Regions from separate parts of the Azospira sp. MPR-LB4 genome, predicted to be linked through region 2. Evidence: predicted binding sites of a transcription regulator. Region 2 holds the regulator's gene; the other holds the start of a gene.

Region 1 (7,684 bases), 1.2 Mb from region 2:
TGAACAGCACGTCGTGTGGTTCCAGGTTGGTCAGGATGGCGGCCAGGTCGCCGGCCCGCTCCAGCACCGGTCCCGAGGTCTGGCGCAGGTTCACGCCCATCTCGGCGGCCACGATGTGGGCCAGGGTGGTCTTGCCCAGGCCCGGCGGGCCGAACAGCAGGACGTGGTCGAGGGCCTCGCTGCGCCGCTTGGCGGCGTGGATGAAGATGGAGAGCTGCTCCCGGATCTTGGCCTGACCGACGTAATCCGCCAGGCGCTTGGGCCGCAGGGCGCGCTCGATGGCTTCCTCCTGGGCCGACTTGCTCTCGGCGCCGATGAGACGGCCGGCATCGGCGTCGAAGGAGGAATCAAAGGAATCGGTTTCGATCATGGAAAGCCTGGAGTGAGCCTGGAAAGTGCGGCGGGCGAGGCCCGGTAAGCCGCCATTTTACTCCCGCCGCCCCCTCAGGGCTTGGCCAGCAGTTTGAGGGCCTGGCGGATGCCATCGGAAACGCCGCTGCCGGCGGGCAATTGCTTGAGGGCGGCGGCGGCTTCCCGCTCGTTGTAACCCAGGGCCAGCAGCGCATTGAGGATGTCCGACTGGTCGTCGTGCACCACCAGGGCCGCAGCGGCCCCGCCGCCCACCACCGGGGCCAGCTTGTCCTTCAGCTCCAGCAGCAGGCGCTCGGCAGTCTTCTTGCCGATGCCCGGCACCTTGGTCAGGCGGCCGGACTCCTGGCGGGAGATGGCCGCCGCCAGGTCGCTGACGGAAAGGCCGGAAAGAATGGCCAGGGCCATGCGGGGGCCGACGCCGGAAATCTTGATCAGCTGGCGGAAGGCGAAACGCTCCGCCTCGGTGAGGAAGCCGAAGAGAAAATGGCCGTCCTCCCGCACCACGAAGTGGGTCAGCAGGGTCACCTTGTCGCCGTTGCCCGGTAGGTTGTAGAAGGTGCTCATGGGCACATCCACCTCGTAGCCGACGCCCTGCACGTCCAGGACCACCTGGGGGGGATTCTTTTCGGCCAGGAGGCCGGTGAGTCTTCCGATCATGTTCTCTTCCTTGGATTGGGGGCTTCCATCAGGCGGCCGCCGCGCACCCGCAGGCCGGCGGTGGCGATATGGCCCAGCCCCTGGCCGCCGTGGGCGTGGGCAATGGCACAGGCCAGGGCATCGGCGGCGTCGGCAGACGGGTCGCCGGGCAGGCCGAGGAGGCGCTTGACCATGTGCTGCACCTGTTCCTTGGCCGCCTTGCCGTTGCCCACCACCGCCTGCTTCACCTGCAGGGCGGTGTACTCGCCCACCGGCAGGCCGGTGGACACCAGGGCGGTGATGGCGGCGCCGCGGGCCTGGCCCAACAGCAGGGTGGACTGGGGATTGACGTTCACAAAGACCTTTTCCACCGCCGCCTGAGCCGGACCGTGGGCGGCGACGATTTCCCGGATGCCTTGGTAGATCACCTCCAGGCGCTCCGGCAGGGTGCGGGTGTCGTCGGTGCGGATACAGCCGCTGCTGACGTAGGCCAGCTTGTTGCCCAGCTTGTCGATGAGACCGAAGCCGGTGCAACGCAGTCCCGGGTCGATGCCGAGGATGCGCACCGGCACGGGTGCGGCGGCGGCATTCGGCTTGGCGGAGACGGGGGGGATGGCGGACATGGCAGCATTCTAAGGGGGCGGACGCCGCCTGTCGCGCCCGACGGGAGCGCAGGCCCGAAATTTGACACGGGTTAAGGATTCGTCATGGACTCCCGCCCAAATTGGCAGGCATAAAAACCAATTCCCTGTGTCCACACCGTCGCAGGAGGGAGAACCATGTCACTGTTACGCAAAATCTTTGGCGATTCACCGCCGCCCCCCGCCCCCGAGGCCCCGCCCATGCCCGAGCCGGTACCGGCCACTCGCAGCGGCCCGGCGCCGGGAACCCAGATTCACTACCATCCGGCCCTGGTACACCAACTCACCGACGAGCACCTGGTGCTGCTGCAGGCCTTCGGCGCCATCCAGAGCGCCGCCGCCCAGGGCAATCTGGCGGAGGCCGCCTCGCTGCTGGAAAAATTCCGGGTACGGCTGCAGGGCCACCTGCTGACCGAGAATGTGCGCCTCTACATCTACCTGGAGCACCAGCTGGCCGGCGATCCCTCCAGCTTCGCCCTGATCCACGAGTTCCGCCAGGAGATGGACGGCATCGGCAAGGCCCTGGCTGCCTTCCTGCGCAAGTACCAGAACCTGGCCGCCGAGCCGGGGCTGGCCCCGGCCTTCGTTGATGAACTGGCCGGCGTCGGCAAGGTGCTGGTGGAGCGCATCCAGCGCGAGGAAGCGACCCTCTACCCCCTGTACACCGCCTAGGCCCGCCGCGCCAGGTACACGCCGGCCACGGCCAGCCCCATGCCCGCCAGGGCGGGGCCGGAGAGGGTTTCGCCAAAGGCGGCCCAGGCGATGAGGGCGGTGGTGGGCGGCGTCAGGTAGAACAGGCTGGCCACATTGACGGCGCTGCCGCTGCGGATGAGCACGTTGAGCAGGCTGATGGCGCCCACCGACAGCACCAGCACCAGCCACAGCAGGGCGAAGACGAAGGTGCCGCTCCAGGCGATCTCCTGGCTCTCGCTGGCGCCGGCCACCAGCAGGGTCAGCACCGCCGTCGGCAGGAACTGGATGACGGCGCCGGAACGCAGGTCGAAGGCAGGACAGAAGCGCTTCTGGTACAGGGTGCCCAGGGTGATGCCGAGCAGGGCCACCAGGGCCGGGACGATGGCCGGCAGCAGCTCGGCCAGGGGCTGGCTGCCGAACTTGCCGGAAACCACCAGACCCACGCCGCTCAGGCCCAGCACCAGACCCAGCCACTGGCGCCGGCTGACCGCCTCCCCCAGCAGCCAGCCGGCCCCCAGGGCGGTCAGCAGGGGCTGCATGCCCACCACCAGGGCGGTGATGCCGGCCGGCAGACCGCGGTGGATGGCCATGAAGACGCCGCCGAGATAGACCGCATGCAGCAGCACCCCGGAGAAGCCGATGTGCAGCCATTCCTGGCGGGTGTCAGGCCAGGAGGCGCGAAATACAAGGGCCACCGGCAGCATCAGTCCGAGCACCAGGAGATAGCGGGCGCTGAGGAAGGTCAGGGGCTCCGCATAGGGCAGGCCGTACTTGGCGCCGATGAAGCCGGTGCTCCACAGCAGCACGAAGAGAAAGGGCAGAAACTTGCGCACGAGGCCTCGCGACAAAAGAAAAAGCGGCGCCAGGCGCCGCTTTCTCGGGGGAACAAAAGCAGACCGGGCCGATTATTCGTCCATCACGGCGGAGGTGTAAACCTCCTGCACGTCGTCCAGGGACTCCAGGGCGTCGATCAGCTTCTGCATGCGCTGGGCGTCTTCCCCGGTCAGTTCGGATTCGTTCAGCGCCTTCATGGTCACTTCCGCCATCTCGGGCTTGAAGCCGGCCTTCTCCAGGGCTTCCTGCACGTTCAGCAGGTCGTTGGGCGGGGTCAGCACTTCGATGGAGCCGTCGTCGTTGGTGATGATGTCGTCGGCGCCGGCCTCGATGGCCGCATCCATGATGGCGGCCTCGTCGGCGCCGGGGGCGAACAGCATCTGGCCGCAGTGCTTGAACTGGAAGGAAACGCAGCCTTCGGTGCCCATGTTGCCGCCGTACTTGTTGAAGGCGTGGCGCACATCGGCCACGGTGCGCACCCGGTTGTCGGTGAGGCAGTCCACCATCACCGCGGCGCCGCCGATGCCGTAGCCTTCGTAGCGGATTTCCTCATAGCTGACGCCTTCCAGCTGGCCGGTGCCGCGCTTGATGGCGTTGTCGATGTTGTCCTTGGGCATGGATTCGCCCTTGGCCTTTTCCATGGCCAGGCGCAGGCGCGGATTCATGGCCGGATCGCCCCCGCCCATCTTGGCGGCGACGGTGATTTCCTTGATCAGCTTGGTGAAGACCTTGCCCCGCTTGGCGTCCTGACGGCCCTTGCGGTGCTGGATATTGGCCCATTTGGAGTGTCCGGCCATGGCTAACCTCGTAGCGAAAAACTGTTGATAGAATCGGACAATTCTAGCATAGCCACCGGACCCCACTCATGGCCCAGCCCCTTGTCATCGCCCGCCACGCCGCCACCGACCTGGCTCTCCTGCCCGCCCTGGCCAACCGCCACGGCCTCATCACCGGCGCCACCGGCACCGGCAAGACCATCACCCTGCAGGTGCTGGCGGAGCGCTTCTCCAGTATCGGCGTGCCCGTCTTCCTGGCCGACGCCAAGGGCGACCTCTCGGGCCTGGCCGCCGCCGGCAAGACCTCGCCCAAACTGGAGGAGCGGCTGCACCACCTGGGCGTCACCGACTGGACTCCGACATCCTTCCCCACCGTCTTCTGGGACGTCTTCGGCCAGCAGGGCCACCCGGTGCGGGCCACCATTTCCGACATGGGCCCCCTGCTGCTGGCCCGCCTGCTCAACCTCAACGACACCCAGAGCGGGGTGCTGCAGCTGGTGTTCAAGATCGCCGACGACCAGGGCCTGATGCTGCTGGACCTGAAGGACCTGCGGGCCATGGTGCAGCACGTGGGCGAGCACGCCAAGGAATTCACCAGCGAGTACGGCAACGTCTCCGCCGCCTCCATCGGCGCCATCCAGCGCGCCCTCCTGACCCTGGGCGAACAGGGCGGCGACAGCTTCTTCGGCGAGCCCATGCTGGACATCGCCGATCTCATGCAGACAGACAATGGCAATGGCGTGGTGAACATCCTGGCGGCGGACAAGCTGATGGGCGCGCCCCGCCTCTACGCCACCTTCCTGCTGTGGCTGCTGGCCGAACTGTTCGAGCACCTGCCGGAAGTGGGGGACCTGGAAAAGCCCAAGCTGGTGTTCTTTTTCGACGAAGCCCACCTGCTCTTCAACGAAGCCCCGCCGGCCCTGCTGGAAAAGGTGGAACAGGTGGTGCGCCTGATCCGCTCCAAGGGCGTCGGCGTGTACTTCGTCACCCAGAACCCCCTGGACATTCCCGACACCGTCCTCGGCCAGCTCGGCAACCGGGTGCAGCACGCCCTGCGCGCCTTCACCCCGCGGGACCAGAAGGCCGTCAAATCGGCCGCCCAGACCCTGCGCGCCAACCCGGCCTTCGACGCCGAAGCGGCCATCACCGAACTGGGCGTCGGCGAAGCCCTGGTCTCCTGCCTGGACGAAAAGGGCCGGCCCAATGTGGTGGAACGGGCCTTCATTCTCCCCCCCGCCTCCCGCATCGGCCCCTTGAGCGCCGAGGAGCGCCAGCAGGCCGTCCGCGATTCCGTACTCTACGGCCACTACGAACAGGCGGTGGATCGGGAATCGGCCTACGAAATCCTCAAGGGCCGCACCGCACCGCCCGCCCAGGCCCAACCGGCGCCCGTCTCCCCTGCCCCACAAGCCAATGGCGGCGGCCTTTTCGGCGGCGTGCTGGGGGATGTGCTGGGCGGCGGCCAGAGCCCCCGCGGCCGCCAGAGCGACTCCGTCCTCACCACCGTCGCCAAGAGCGCCGCCCGCGCCATCGGCTCCCAGATCGGCCGGGAGATCATCCGCGGGGTGCTGGGGTCGATTCTGGGCGGTAGCGGCAGCCGGCGGCGTTAACCCGGCAGGAAGCGTTCCAGCAGGGCGTTGAGGAAGCGCCGGCCCCGCTCGGTCGGGGCGATGCAGTCCGGCGCCAGGGTCAGCAGCCCTTCCCGGGCCGCCTTTTCCAGCTCGCCCCGCACCAGCAGCAGGGGCAGGCCGGTGCGCTGCTCGAAGAGGGCCGGATCGAAGCCCTGGTTGAGGCGCAGGGCGTTCATGAGGAATTCGAAGGGCAGCTCGTCCGCCCCCACGCCGTGCTGCTCCTGTACCGGCTGGCCGGCGGCCACCTGCTCCAGGTACTGCTTGGGCTGTTTCCAGCGCATCTGGCGTTGCACCGAGAAGCCGCTGTGGTCCGGCAGGGTCAGCTTGCCATGGGCGCCGGCGCCGATGCCCAGGTAGTCGCCGAAGGTCCAGTAGTTGAGGTTGTGCCGGCACTGATAACCGGGCCGGGCGAAGGCCGAGGTTTCGTAATGCACATAGCCGGCGGCGGCCAGGCAGGCCTCGATGGCGTCCTGCATGTCGGCGCAGGTGTCGCCCTCGGGCAGCTGGGGCGGCCGGGCGGCAAAGAGGGTATTGGGCTCCAGGGTCAGCTGGTAGCAGGAAAGATGGGGCGGCGCAAAGGAGAGGGCCGTCTCCAGGTCTGCCATCGCTTCGGCCTGGGACTGCTGGGGCAGGCCGTACATCAGGTCCAGGTTGAAGCGCTCGAAGTGGGTTTTGGCCAGCTCGATGGCAGCCCTGGCCTCGGCGCTGTCGTGGATGCGCCCCAGGGCCTCAAGGTGCCGGTCGTTGAAGCTCTGGATGCCGAGGGACAGACGATTCACCCCGGCGGCCCGGAAGGCGGCGAACTTGCCCGCCTCGGCGGTGCCCGGGTTGGCCTCCAGGGTCACCTCCGCCTCGGGCAGCAGAGGCAGGCGCATGCGCACCGCGTTCAGCAGTTCGTGCAGGGCCTCGCCGGAGAGCAGGCTGGGGGTGCCCCCACCGATGAAGATGGAAGAGACCTTGCGCCCCCATACCGAGGGCAGGGCGCTCTCCAGGTCGGCGATAAGGGCCGCCACATAGGCCGCCTCGTCGTTTTCCGGACGGGCCTCATGGGAATTGAAATCGCAATAGGGGCACTTCTTCACGCACCAGGGCACGTGGATGTAGAGCGACAGGGGCGGCGGACTGGTGAAGTGCAGGGGACTGCCGCCAGCGCGGGTGCTGCCGGCGACGGCGATGGGAATGATGCGGGAGGAAGGGTGGGAACGGGACGACACGAAAGAAAACCTTTCCGCCCGCAGGCGGCATGATGCGATGGCTGGACGAAGGCGCTTTGAGTCAGGCCGCCGCGGAGCGGCAAGACCGGAACACCCTGCCCTGGACCGCGGCAGCGCCGGAAGGTTTCCCGGAGCCGGCCGGGCTCACAGTTCCAGCTTGAGGCGTTCCAGCAGCCGGGCCATGGCCTGGCCACGATGGGAGAGACGGTTCTTCACCTCGGCGGAGAGTTCGGCCGCCGTCGCCTTCTCCGCCGGCACGTAGAACAGGGGGTCGTAGCCAAAGCCGCCCTCGCCCCGGTACTGGTCGATGATCTCGCCGTGCCACTCGCCCTCGGCCACCAGGGGCTGGGGGTCGTCGCCGTGGCGCACCAGCACCAGCAGGGAGACGAAGTGGGCACGGCGGTCGGCCACGCCCGTGAGGGCCGCCAGCAGCTTCTCGTTGTTGCGGGCATCGGACTTGGGCTCGCCGGCATAGCGGGCCGACTGCACTCCGGGAGCGCCGCCCAACGCCTTGACGCACAGGCCGGAGTCGTCGGCCAGGGCCGGCAGGCCGGTCAGCTGGGCCGCATGGCGGGCCTTGGCCAGGGCGTTTTCGAGGAAGGTGTGGTGGGGCTCCTCCGCCTCCGGCACCCCCAGCTCGCCCTGGGGAATGAGCTGGATGCCCAGGGGTGTCAGCAGGGCCGACAGTTCCTTGAGCTTCTTGGCATTGTTGGAGGCGAGGACAATCTTTTGCATGGGACTCAGTTGATCCGTTGGTAGGGAATGCGTTGCAGTTCCTTGGGCATGGTGTCGCTGCGGCCCAGCAGCACCAGGCCGATGCCGTCGAGCAGGGGCCGGGTGATGCTCCCCCCTTGCAACCGGTAGGCGGTTGGGCCGAAGTTGCCGGC
Region 2 (7,684 bases):
TTCAGATTCCCATGGGCAGCACCATCCAGTGGGCCCTCAAGCTGGCCGTGGCCGGCCTCGGCGTGACGGTGCTGCTGGGCCTGTCCATGCTGGTCAACCTGGCCTGGGGGCTGTCCTGGCCCCTGCTGGAAATCACCGGCATCCACCTGGCCTGGGGCCTGGTGGGCTGGGGCGTGCTGCTGCTGTCCGGCGTCGCCTACGTGGTGGTGCCCATGTTCCTCCTGACGCCGGCTTTTCCCGGCTGGCTGACCCGGCTCCTGGCGCCCCTGCTGTTCCTGCTGCTGGCCCTGTGGAGCGGCGCCGAGGCGGCCGGCTGGGGCGGCGCCCCCCTCCTGGCGGCCCTGGTGGCGGCCGGTTGCGGCACCTTTGCCCTGGCGACCCTGTGGTTGCTGGTGCGCAGCAAGCGGGCCAGGCTCGATGCCACCCAGCGCTACTGGCGGCTGGGGCTGGCCTGCGCCGTCGGCGGGGCGGCCCTGTGGGCGGTGGGGCAGCTGTGGCCGGCCCTGGGCCTGTGGCCCGGGCTGCCCCTGCTGCTGGGCATGCTCCTGCTGGTGGGCGGGTTCATGTCGGTGATCACCGGCATGCTGTACAAGATCGTGCCCTTCCTCATCTGGCTGCATCTGCAGAACGCGGGCCAGGGCCGGGTGCTGGCGCCGAACATGAAGCGCATCCTGGCCGAGAGCGCCATGGCGCGGCAGATGGCGGCCCATGCCGCTTCCCTGGCCCTGCTGCTGGCCGCCGTGGTCCGCCCCGCCTGGTTCGCCTGGCCGGCCGGACTGGCCCTGCTGCTGTCCAACCTGTGGTTGCTGGTGAACCTCTGGCGCTGCCTGCAGGTCTATCGGCGGCACCTGCGGCATATCGGCGAGCAACTCGCCACGGCTGCCTGATTTTTCGGAGATTCCATGTTCAAGGCCTTTTTCAGCGCCCCCCACCGGGTCATGTTCGCCCTCGGCGCCCTGCAGAGCCTGCTGGCGGTGCTGTTCTGGGCGGCGGACCTGGGCGGCCGCTATGCCGGACTCTATGGGGCTCCGGCCTGGGCCCTGCCCGGCATCTGGCTGCATGGGGCCCTGATGCTGTTCGGCCTGTTCCCCCCCTTCATCTTCGGCTTTCTCATGACGGCCCTGCCCAAGTGGGTGAGCGCCCCGGCCCTGACGCGGGGCCAGTACCTGCCGGCCTTCGCTCTGCTGGCAGGCGGCTGGCTGCTCTTCTGGGGCGGCCTGCTGGCGGCGCCCCTGGCCGTGTCCGGCCTGGTGGTGGCGTCCCTCGGCTGGCTGTGGGGCTTGGTCGCCCTGGCCCGGGCCGTGACCTGGCCCCAGCCCCGGGGCTTCGCACCGGACCGTTCCCACGCCTACGCGCTGCTGGCCGCCCTGGGGCTGGGCCTGGTCGCCCTCTGGGCCTATGCCTGGGGCCTGGCAGCCATGGCCGGCGACGGGGTGCGGGCCGGCATCGAGCTGGGGCTGTGGGGCTGCCTGCTGCCGGTGTTCTTCATCGTCAGCCATCGCATGCTGCCCTTCTTCACTGCAGCGGTGCTGAAGAACTACACCATCTACCGACCCATGCCCCTGCTGTGGCTGGTGCTGGCCTGTTTCCTTGGCCACGCCCTGCTGGCCCTGGTCGGCTGGCACGGAGCCCTGTGGCTGCCGGACGCCGTTGCCGCCGCCGTGGTCATCCATTTCTCCTGGAAGTGGCAGCTTCGGCGCAGCCTGGCGGTGCCCATGCTGGCCATGATCCACGGCGCCACCGTCTGGCTGGGCCTGGGGCTGGTGCTCTATGCCTGCCAGGGGCTGGCCCTGGCGCTGGGCGGCAGCTTCGGCGGCCTGGCGCCCCTGCACGCCATCAGCATCGGCTATTTTGTTTCCATGCTGCTGGGCATGGTCACCCGGGTCACCCTGGGGCATTCGGGCCGGCCCATCAACGCCGGGGATCAGACCACCTGGCCCCTGTTCTGGCTGTTCCAGAGCGTGCCCCTGCTGCGCATCGCCGGCGAGTTCCTGCCCCTGTCCGGCCCCTTCAACCTGCAGTGGCTGGCCAGCCTGGCCTGGCTGCTGGTGTTCGCCCTGTGGGTGCGGCGCCACGGCGCCATGTACCTGCGGCCCCGGCCCGACGGCCAGCCCGGCTGACGGATCGCGGAGCCATCCCATGTACCTGGCCCTCAAGCATCTGCACATCACCTGCGTCGTCCTCTCCGGCCTCGGATTCCTCCTGCGCGGATTCTGGATGCTGCAGGAGTCGCCTCGACTGCAGGGGCGCCTGCCGCGGGTGGCGCCCCATGTGGTGGATACCCTGCTGCTCGGCAGCGCCCTGGCCCTGGCCTTTCTCTCCGGCCAGTATCCCTTCGTCCAGGGCTGGCTGACGGCCAAGGTGCTGGCCCTGCTGGCCTACATCGGCTGTGGCAGCGTGGCCCTCAAGCGGGGGCGCAGCAAGGCGGTGCGGGGCATCTTTTTCGTCATGGCCCTGTCGTGTTTCGCCTATATCGTTTCCGTTGCCCTGACGCGTCATCCCGCCGGCTTCTTCGCCGGTCTGTGAAAGGAATTGCATGAGCCACAGCCTGTTGGGCGCCGCCGCCCCCAGTTTCGACGAACCCCTGGAAATGCTGGATGCCTGTCACGGTCGCATCCAGGCCCAGATCGAGACCCTGCGTCGCCTGGTGCAGCACCTGCCCCGGCACGGTGCCGACCAGGCTGCCCGGGAGGCGGCCCAGGGCGTGCTGCGCTATTTCTCCGTGGCCGCTCCCCATCACCATGCGGACGAGGAGGATGACCTCTTTCCCGCCCTGCGGGCGAGCCAGGCGGTGGCCCGGGAAGCGGCGGTGGCGGCTCAGGTGGAGGCCCTCATCGAGCGCATCCTGGCCGATCACCGGCGCATGGACCGGGCCCGGGACGAGGTGCTGGCCCGCCTGCAGGCCATCGTCGCGGCCCAGCCGGGGGAATGCAGCGAGGCCCTGCCGGCGGCCATGGTGGAAGGGCTGGCCGAGCTTTATCTGGGACACATCGATCTGGAAACCCGGGAGCTGCTGCCCCTGGGGCGGCGCCTGCTGTCCCCCGAGCAGGCGGCCGCCGTCGGCCGCAGCATGGCGGCACGGCGGGGGGCGGTGTTTCCGGAAGGGGAACAGTAGGACTGCCGGCACTCCTGGACTAAGCCCGGGCAATAATCCGGGCAATAAAAAAAGCGGCTCCGCGGAGCCGCTTTTTTGTTTGACGCTTGCCCGGGATCAGGCCGACTGGTGGGTCATCAGCTTTTTCAGGCCCGGGATGTCCAGGATGCGGATGTGCTTTTGCTGCACGGCGATCAGACCTTCTTCCTGGAAGCGGGAGAAGGCGCGGGAAACGGTTTCCAGCTTGAGGCCCAGGTAGCTGCCGATTTCTTCCCGGGTCATGCGCAGGTAGAACTCGGCGTGGGAATAGCCGCGGGCGGTGAAGCGCTGGGAGAGATTGAGGAGGAAGGCGGCCAGCCGTTCTTCCGCCCGCATGGTGCCGAGCAGCATCATGACCCCGTGGTCGCGCACGATCTCCCGGCTCATCACCTTGTGGAAGTGGTGCTGCAGGGCCACGATCTCCCGGGACAGGCCTTCCAGGCGGGGGAAGGGGATGATGCAGACTTCGCTGTCTTCCAGGGCCACCGCGTTACAGGAATGGTGTTCGGTGCTGATGCCGTCCAGGCCCAGCAGCTCGCCGGCCATCTGGAAGCCGGTGACCTGGTCGCGGCCGTCTTCCAGCAGCACGTCGGTCTTGAAGAAACCGGCGCGGATGGCGTAGATGGATTCGAAGGCCTCCCCGGCCCGGTACAGGTGGTCGCCGCGCTTGATCTTGCGGCGGGTGCTGACCAGTTCGTCCAGCTTGGACATCTCGGTCTCGTTGAGACCGTAGGGAAGACACAGTTCTTGCAGGTTACAGTTCGAGCAGGCGGTCTTGATGACCGACAGGGTAATTTCTTGGGCGCTGGTCTTCTTCAACGGCATGCTGTTCCTCGCTGGGCCAAGGGCGTTCGGATGGTGGTAACCTGCGCCGGAAGGCCCTTTGGAAGCCTTTGATCCAGGTCAACGTGCCCCAGTTCCTGCACCACGATAATAAGCCGCACCTAATGTGTGGTTCTGCAACGACTGTTTTTCAATGACATTTACCGCCAACAACCTGGTTTTCGATCCCCAGATCATCCGCCGCTTCGACGTCAATGGACCGCGCTACACGTCCTATCCGACGGCTGACCGTTTTGTCGAAGCCTTCGATGCCGAGGCCCTGAAGCTGTGGTTGGGCAAACGCAACATCGGCGGTATCAGCCGACCGCTGTCATTATACTTCCACATCCCCTTCTGTAACACCATCTGCTACTACTGCGCCTGTAACAAGATCATCACCAAGGATCACGGCCGCAGCGCCAAGTACATCAAGTACCTGGGCAAGGAGATGGCCCTGCAGGCCGAGTACCTGCTGGACGGGGATCGGGAAGTCTCCCAGCTGCACTGGGGCGGCGGCACGCCCACCTTCCTCTCCCATGAGGAAATGCACCAGCTGATGGACCTCACCCACCGCCATTTCAAGCTGGTGGATGGGGCCGAGATTTCCATCGAAGTGGATCCGCGCAAGGTGGACCGGCCCACCGTGGCCCTGCTCGGCGAGCTGGGCTTCAACCGCATGAGCCTGGGCGTCCAGGATTTCGACGAGCGGGTGCAGCAGGCCATCAATCGCATCCAGACCGAGGAAGAAACCTTCACGGTGATGGACCAGGCGCGCAAGAGCGGCTTCAAGTCCATCAGCGTGGACCTCATCTACGGCCTGCCCCACCAGACGGTGATGGGCTTCAACCGCACCCTGGAGCGGGTCCTGGCCATGGACCCGGAGCGTCTCTCCATCTACAACTATGCCCACCTGCCGGGCCTCTTCAAGCCCCAGCGGCGCATCAACGAGAGCGACCTGCCCAACGCCGACACGCGCCTGCAGCTGCTCTCCCTGGCCATCAAGAAGCTGACCGATGCCGGCTACGTCTTCATCGGCATGGACCACTTCGCCAAGCCGGACGACGAGCTGGCCGTGGCCCAGCGCCAGGGCCGGCTGCACCGCAATTTCCAGGGCTACTCCACCCATGCGGACTGCGACATGCTGTCCTTCGGCATTTCCTCCATCGCCAAGGTGGGGCCCACCTACAGCCAGAACTACCGCACCCTGGACGAGTACTACGACCGCCTGGACGCCGGCGTGCTGCCGGTGCTGCGGGGCATCGAGCTGACCGCCGACGACCTGCTGCGCCGTTCCATCATCCAGGCCCTGATGTGCCATTTCGAAATCTCCACCGAGTCCATCGAAATCGCCCACCTGATCGACTTCAAGAAGTACTTCGCCGCCGAACTGGAGGACCTGAAGGAACTGGAGCGGGGCGGGCTGGTGAAGGTGGACGACAAATGGATCACCGTGCTGCCCCCGGGACGTCTCCTGGTGCGGGCCATCTCCATGGTGTTCGACAAATATCTGCGCGCCGATCGGCAGCGCACCCGTTACAGCAAGGTCATCTGACCGGGCTACGGGATACCGCGTTTAACTTGAGGCAAGCCTCAGGGGGGAAAAGCCGGGCGCTGGGGGAAACCCCAGTGCCCGGTATAATTTTGGCCATGGCCTTTTTCACTTTCCGCACGGCGCTCCCACGTGGCTGACTCCTTCCTGCCCACCCTGCTTTCCGTCCTCCTCGTCGGCTTTCTCGGCGGCACCCACTGCATCGGCATGTGCGGCGGCATCGTCGGCGCCCTCTCTCTGGGGCAGGCCGGAGGCAGCCGCTGGTCCCTGCATCTGGCCTACAACCTGGGGCGTATCGCCAGCTATGGCCTGGCCGGCCTCCTGGCGGGGGCCGTCGGCGCGGCCGGCGCCCACCTGGGAGAGCAATGGTCCCTGCGCCTGGTGCTCTACGTGCTGGCCAACCTGATGCTGGTGGCCCTGGGCCTTTATCTGCTTGGCGCCACCCAGGCCCTGGCGTGGACCGAGCGGGCAGGCCAGGGCCTGTGGCGCCGTCTGCAGCCCTTTTCCAAACGTTTTCTGCCCGCCCGCAGCCCGGCCCAGGCCTTTCCCCTGGGCTTGCTGTGGGGCTGGCTGCCCTGCGGTCTGGTATACAGTGTGCTGACCACCGCCCTGGTGAGCGGCAGCGCCGCCCGGGGCGGCGCGGTGATGCTGGCCTTCGGCCTGGGCACCCTGCCCAACCTGCTGCTGGCCGGCCTCCTGGCGGCGCGGCTGAAGGATTTCGTGCGGCGCCCCTGGGTGCGCGGCATCGCCGGGCTGAGCGTGCTCGGCTTCGGCCTGTGGGGCCTGCTGGGTGCCTGGCGCCTGGCCCATAACATCTAGAAATGCTGAGGAGCAGACGATGCTGAATTTCCTGCTGGCGGTCGATGGTTCCGCTTGTTCCCTGCGGGCCGTGGATCACCTGATTTCCCGCCTCTCCTGGTACCGGGAAGTGCCGACGGTGCACCTGCTCTACGTGCATCCGCCCATTCCCGACGGCCGGGTGCAGCGCCACCTGGGCCACGAAACCCTGGAGCGCTACTACCGGGAGGACAGCGTGGAACGCCTGGAGGCGGCCGAGGCCAAGCTCAAGGCCGCCGGGGTGGCCTACCAGCGGCACATCCACGTGGGCCAGCCGGGGGCCGTCATCGCCCATCAGGCCGCTGAACTGGGGGCCGACCTGGTGCTGCTCGGCAGCCACGGCTGGAGCGCCATCGCCGGGGCCGTCATGGGCTCGGTGGCCACCCGGGTGGTGCATGAAACCACGGTGCCCGTCCTGCTGGTGAAATAGGCGGCAGGCCGTCTGCCAGCGCAGCCGGCCTGATCCCCGGCATGAGCGGGCGGGGAGGAGGGCTGCGTCCATCCCCGCGCAACGAAGAAACCCCTGGCCGTGCCGGCGGTCTGTAACCATGGGGTTTGAGCCCCTCTGTTACTGGCGGCTAAGGGCGCCTGCGCCCATAATTAGCCATTGCTAATGTTTCTTGCCGAGTTGCCCGTGTCCCAGTCCCCTGCCGCTCCTTCTTCCTCCCGCCTCGACCTGCCCATTGCCGGCATGACCTGCGCCGCCTGTTCGGCCCGCATCGAGAAAGTGCTGAACCGCCTGCCCGGCGTGGAAGCCAGCGTCAATCTGGCGGCGGAGCGGGCCAGCGTCGCCTTGAACAGCGAGGAAACCACGCCCCAGCGGGTGGTGGAGGCCATCGAGAAGGCCGGTTTTTCCGTGCCGCCGGCCACGGTGGAACTGGAACTTACCGGCATGACCTGCGCCGCCTGCGCGGCCCGCATCGAGAAGGTGCTGAACCGTCTGCCCGGCGTCGAAGGTGCGGTGAACCTGGCCGCCGAGCGGGCCCGTATCCGCTACGTGCCGGGTCTGGTGGATACGGCCCGGCTGATCAGTGCCGTGGAAAAAGCCGGCTTCGGCGCCCGGGTGGCCAGCGACACCACCCGGGAAGAGGAAAAGGCCCGCAAGGCCGCCCTCTACGCCGCCGAGAAGCGCCGCTTCTTCATCGCCGCCCTGCTCACCCTGCCCCTGGTGGCCCAGATGGTCACCATGTTCGGCCCGGCGCCGGAACATGGCCACAGCGATCTGCTGCCTCGCTGGCTGCAACTGCTGCTGGCCACCCCGGTGCAGTTCTGGATCGGCTGGCGCTTCTACGACGGCGCCTACAAGGCCCTGCGCGGCGGTGGCGCCAACATGGACGTGCTGG

The links. The regulator FNR, encoded in region 2, switches genes on or off when oxygen is low (the NO sensors DNR and NnrR bind a similar motif). The targets are predictions, from matches to a motif close to TTGANCTAGNTCAA.
Region 1: a site for FNR is predicted at 1,693-1,706, ahead of AC3QLZ_RS09310 (hemerythrin domain-containing protein). Genes of this name have one in related genera too.

The regions. Positions count from the first base shown of each region.
Region 1 covers NZ_CM179521.1:1,984,656-1,992,339, forward strand. The annotation lists gene ruvB (Holliday junction branch migration DNA helicase RuvB) at 1-370, opposite strand, end outside; gene ruvA (Holliday junction branch migration protein RuvA) at 445-1,029, opposite strand; gene ruvC (crossover junction endodeoxyribonuclease RuvC) at 1,026-1,631, opposite strand; gene AC3QLZ_RS09310 (hemerythrin domain-containing protein) at 1,788-2,321, shown strand; gene AC3QLZ_RS09315 (DMT family transporter) at 2,318-3,175, opposite strand; gene AC3QLZ_RS09320 (YebC/PmpR family DNA-binding transcriptional regulator) at 3,248-3,973, opposite strand; gene AC3QLZ_RS09325 (helicase HerA-like domain-containing protein) at 4,042-5,562, shown strand; gene hemW (radical SAM family heme chaperone HemW) at 5,559-6,797, opposite strand; gene rdgB (RdgB/HAM1 family non-canonical purine NTP pyrophosphatase) at 6,942-7,532, opposite strand; gene AC3QLZ_RS09340 (hypothetical protein) at 7,538-7,684, opposite strand, start outside.
Region 2 covers NZ_CM179521.1:3,205,189-3,212,872, forward strand. The annotation lists gene AC3QLZ_RS15065 (hypothetical protein) at 1-887, shown strand, start outside; gene AC3QLZ_RS15070 (NnrS family protein) at 903-2,120, shown strand; gene AC3QLZ_RS15075 (SirB2 family protein) at 2,140-2,526, shown strand; gene AC3QLZ_RS15080 (hemerythrin domain-containing protein) at 2,537-3,115, shown strand; gene fnr (fumarate/nitrate reduction transcriptional regulator Fnr) at 3,212-3,958, opposite strand; gene hemN (oxygen-independent coproporphyrinogen III oxidase) at 4,110-5,507, shown strand; gene AC3QLZ_RS15095 (sulfite exporter TauE/SafE family protein) at 5,637-6,323, shown strand; gene AC3QLZ_RS15100 (universal stress protein) at 6,343-6,771, shown strand; gene AC3QLZ_RS15105 (heavy metal translocating P-type ATPase) at 6,955-7,684, shown strand, end outside.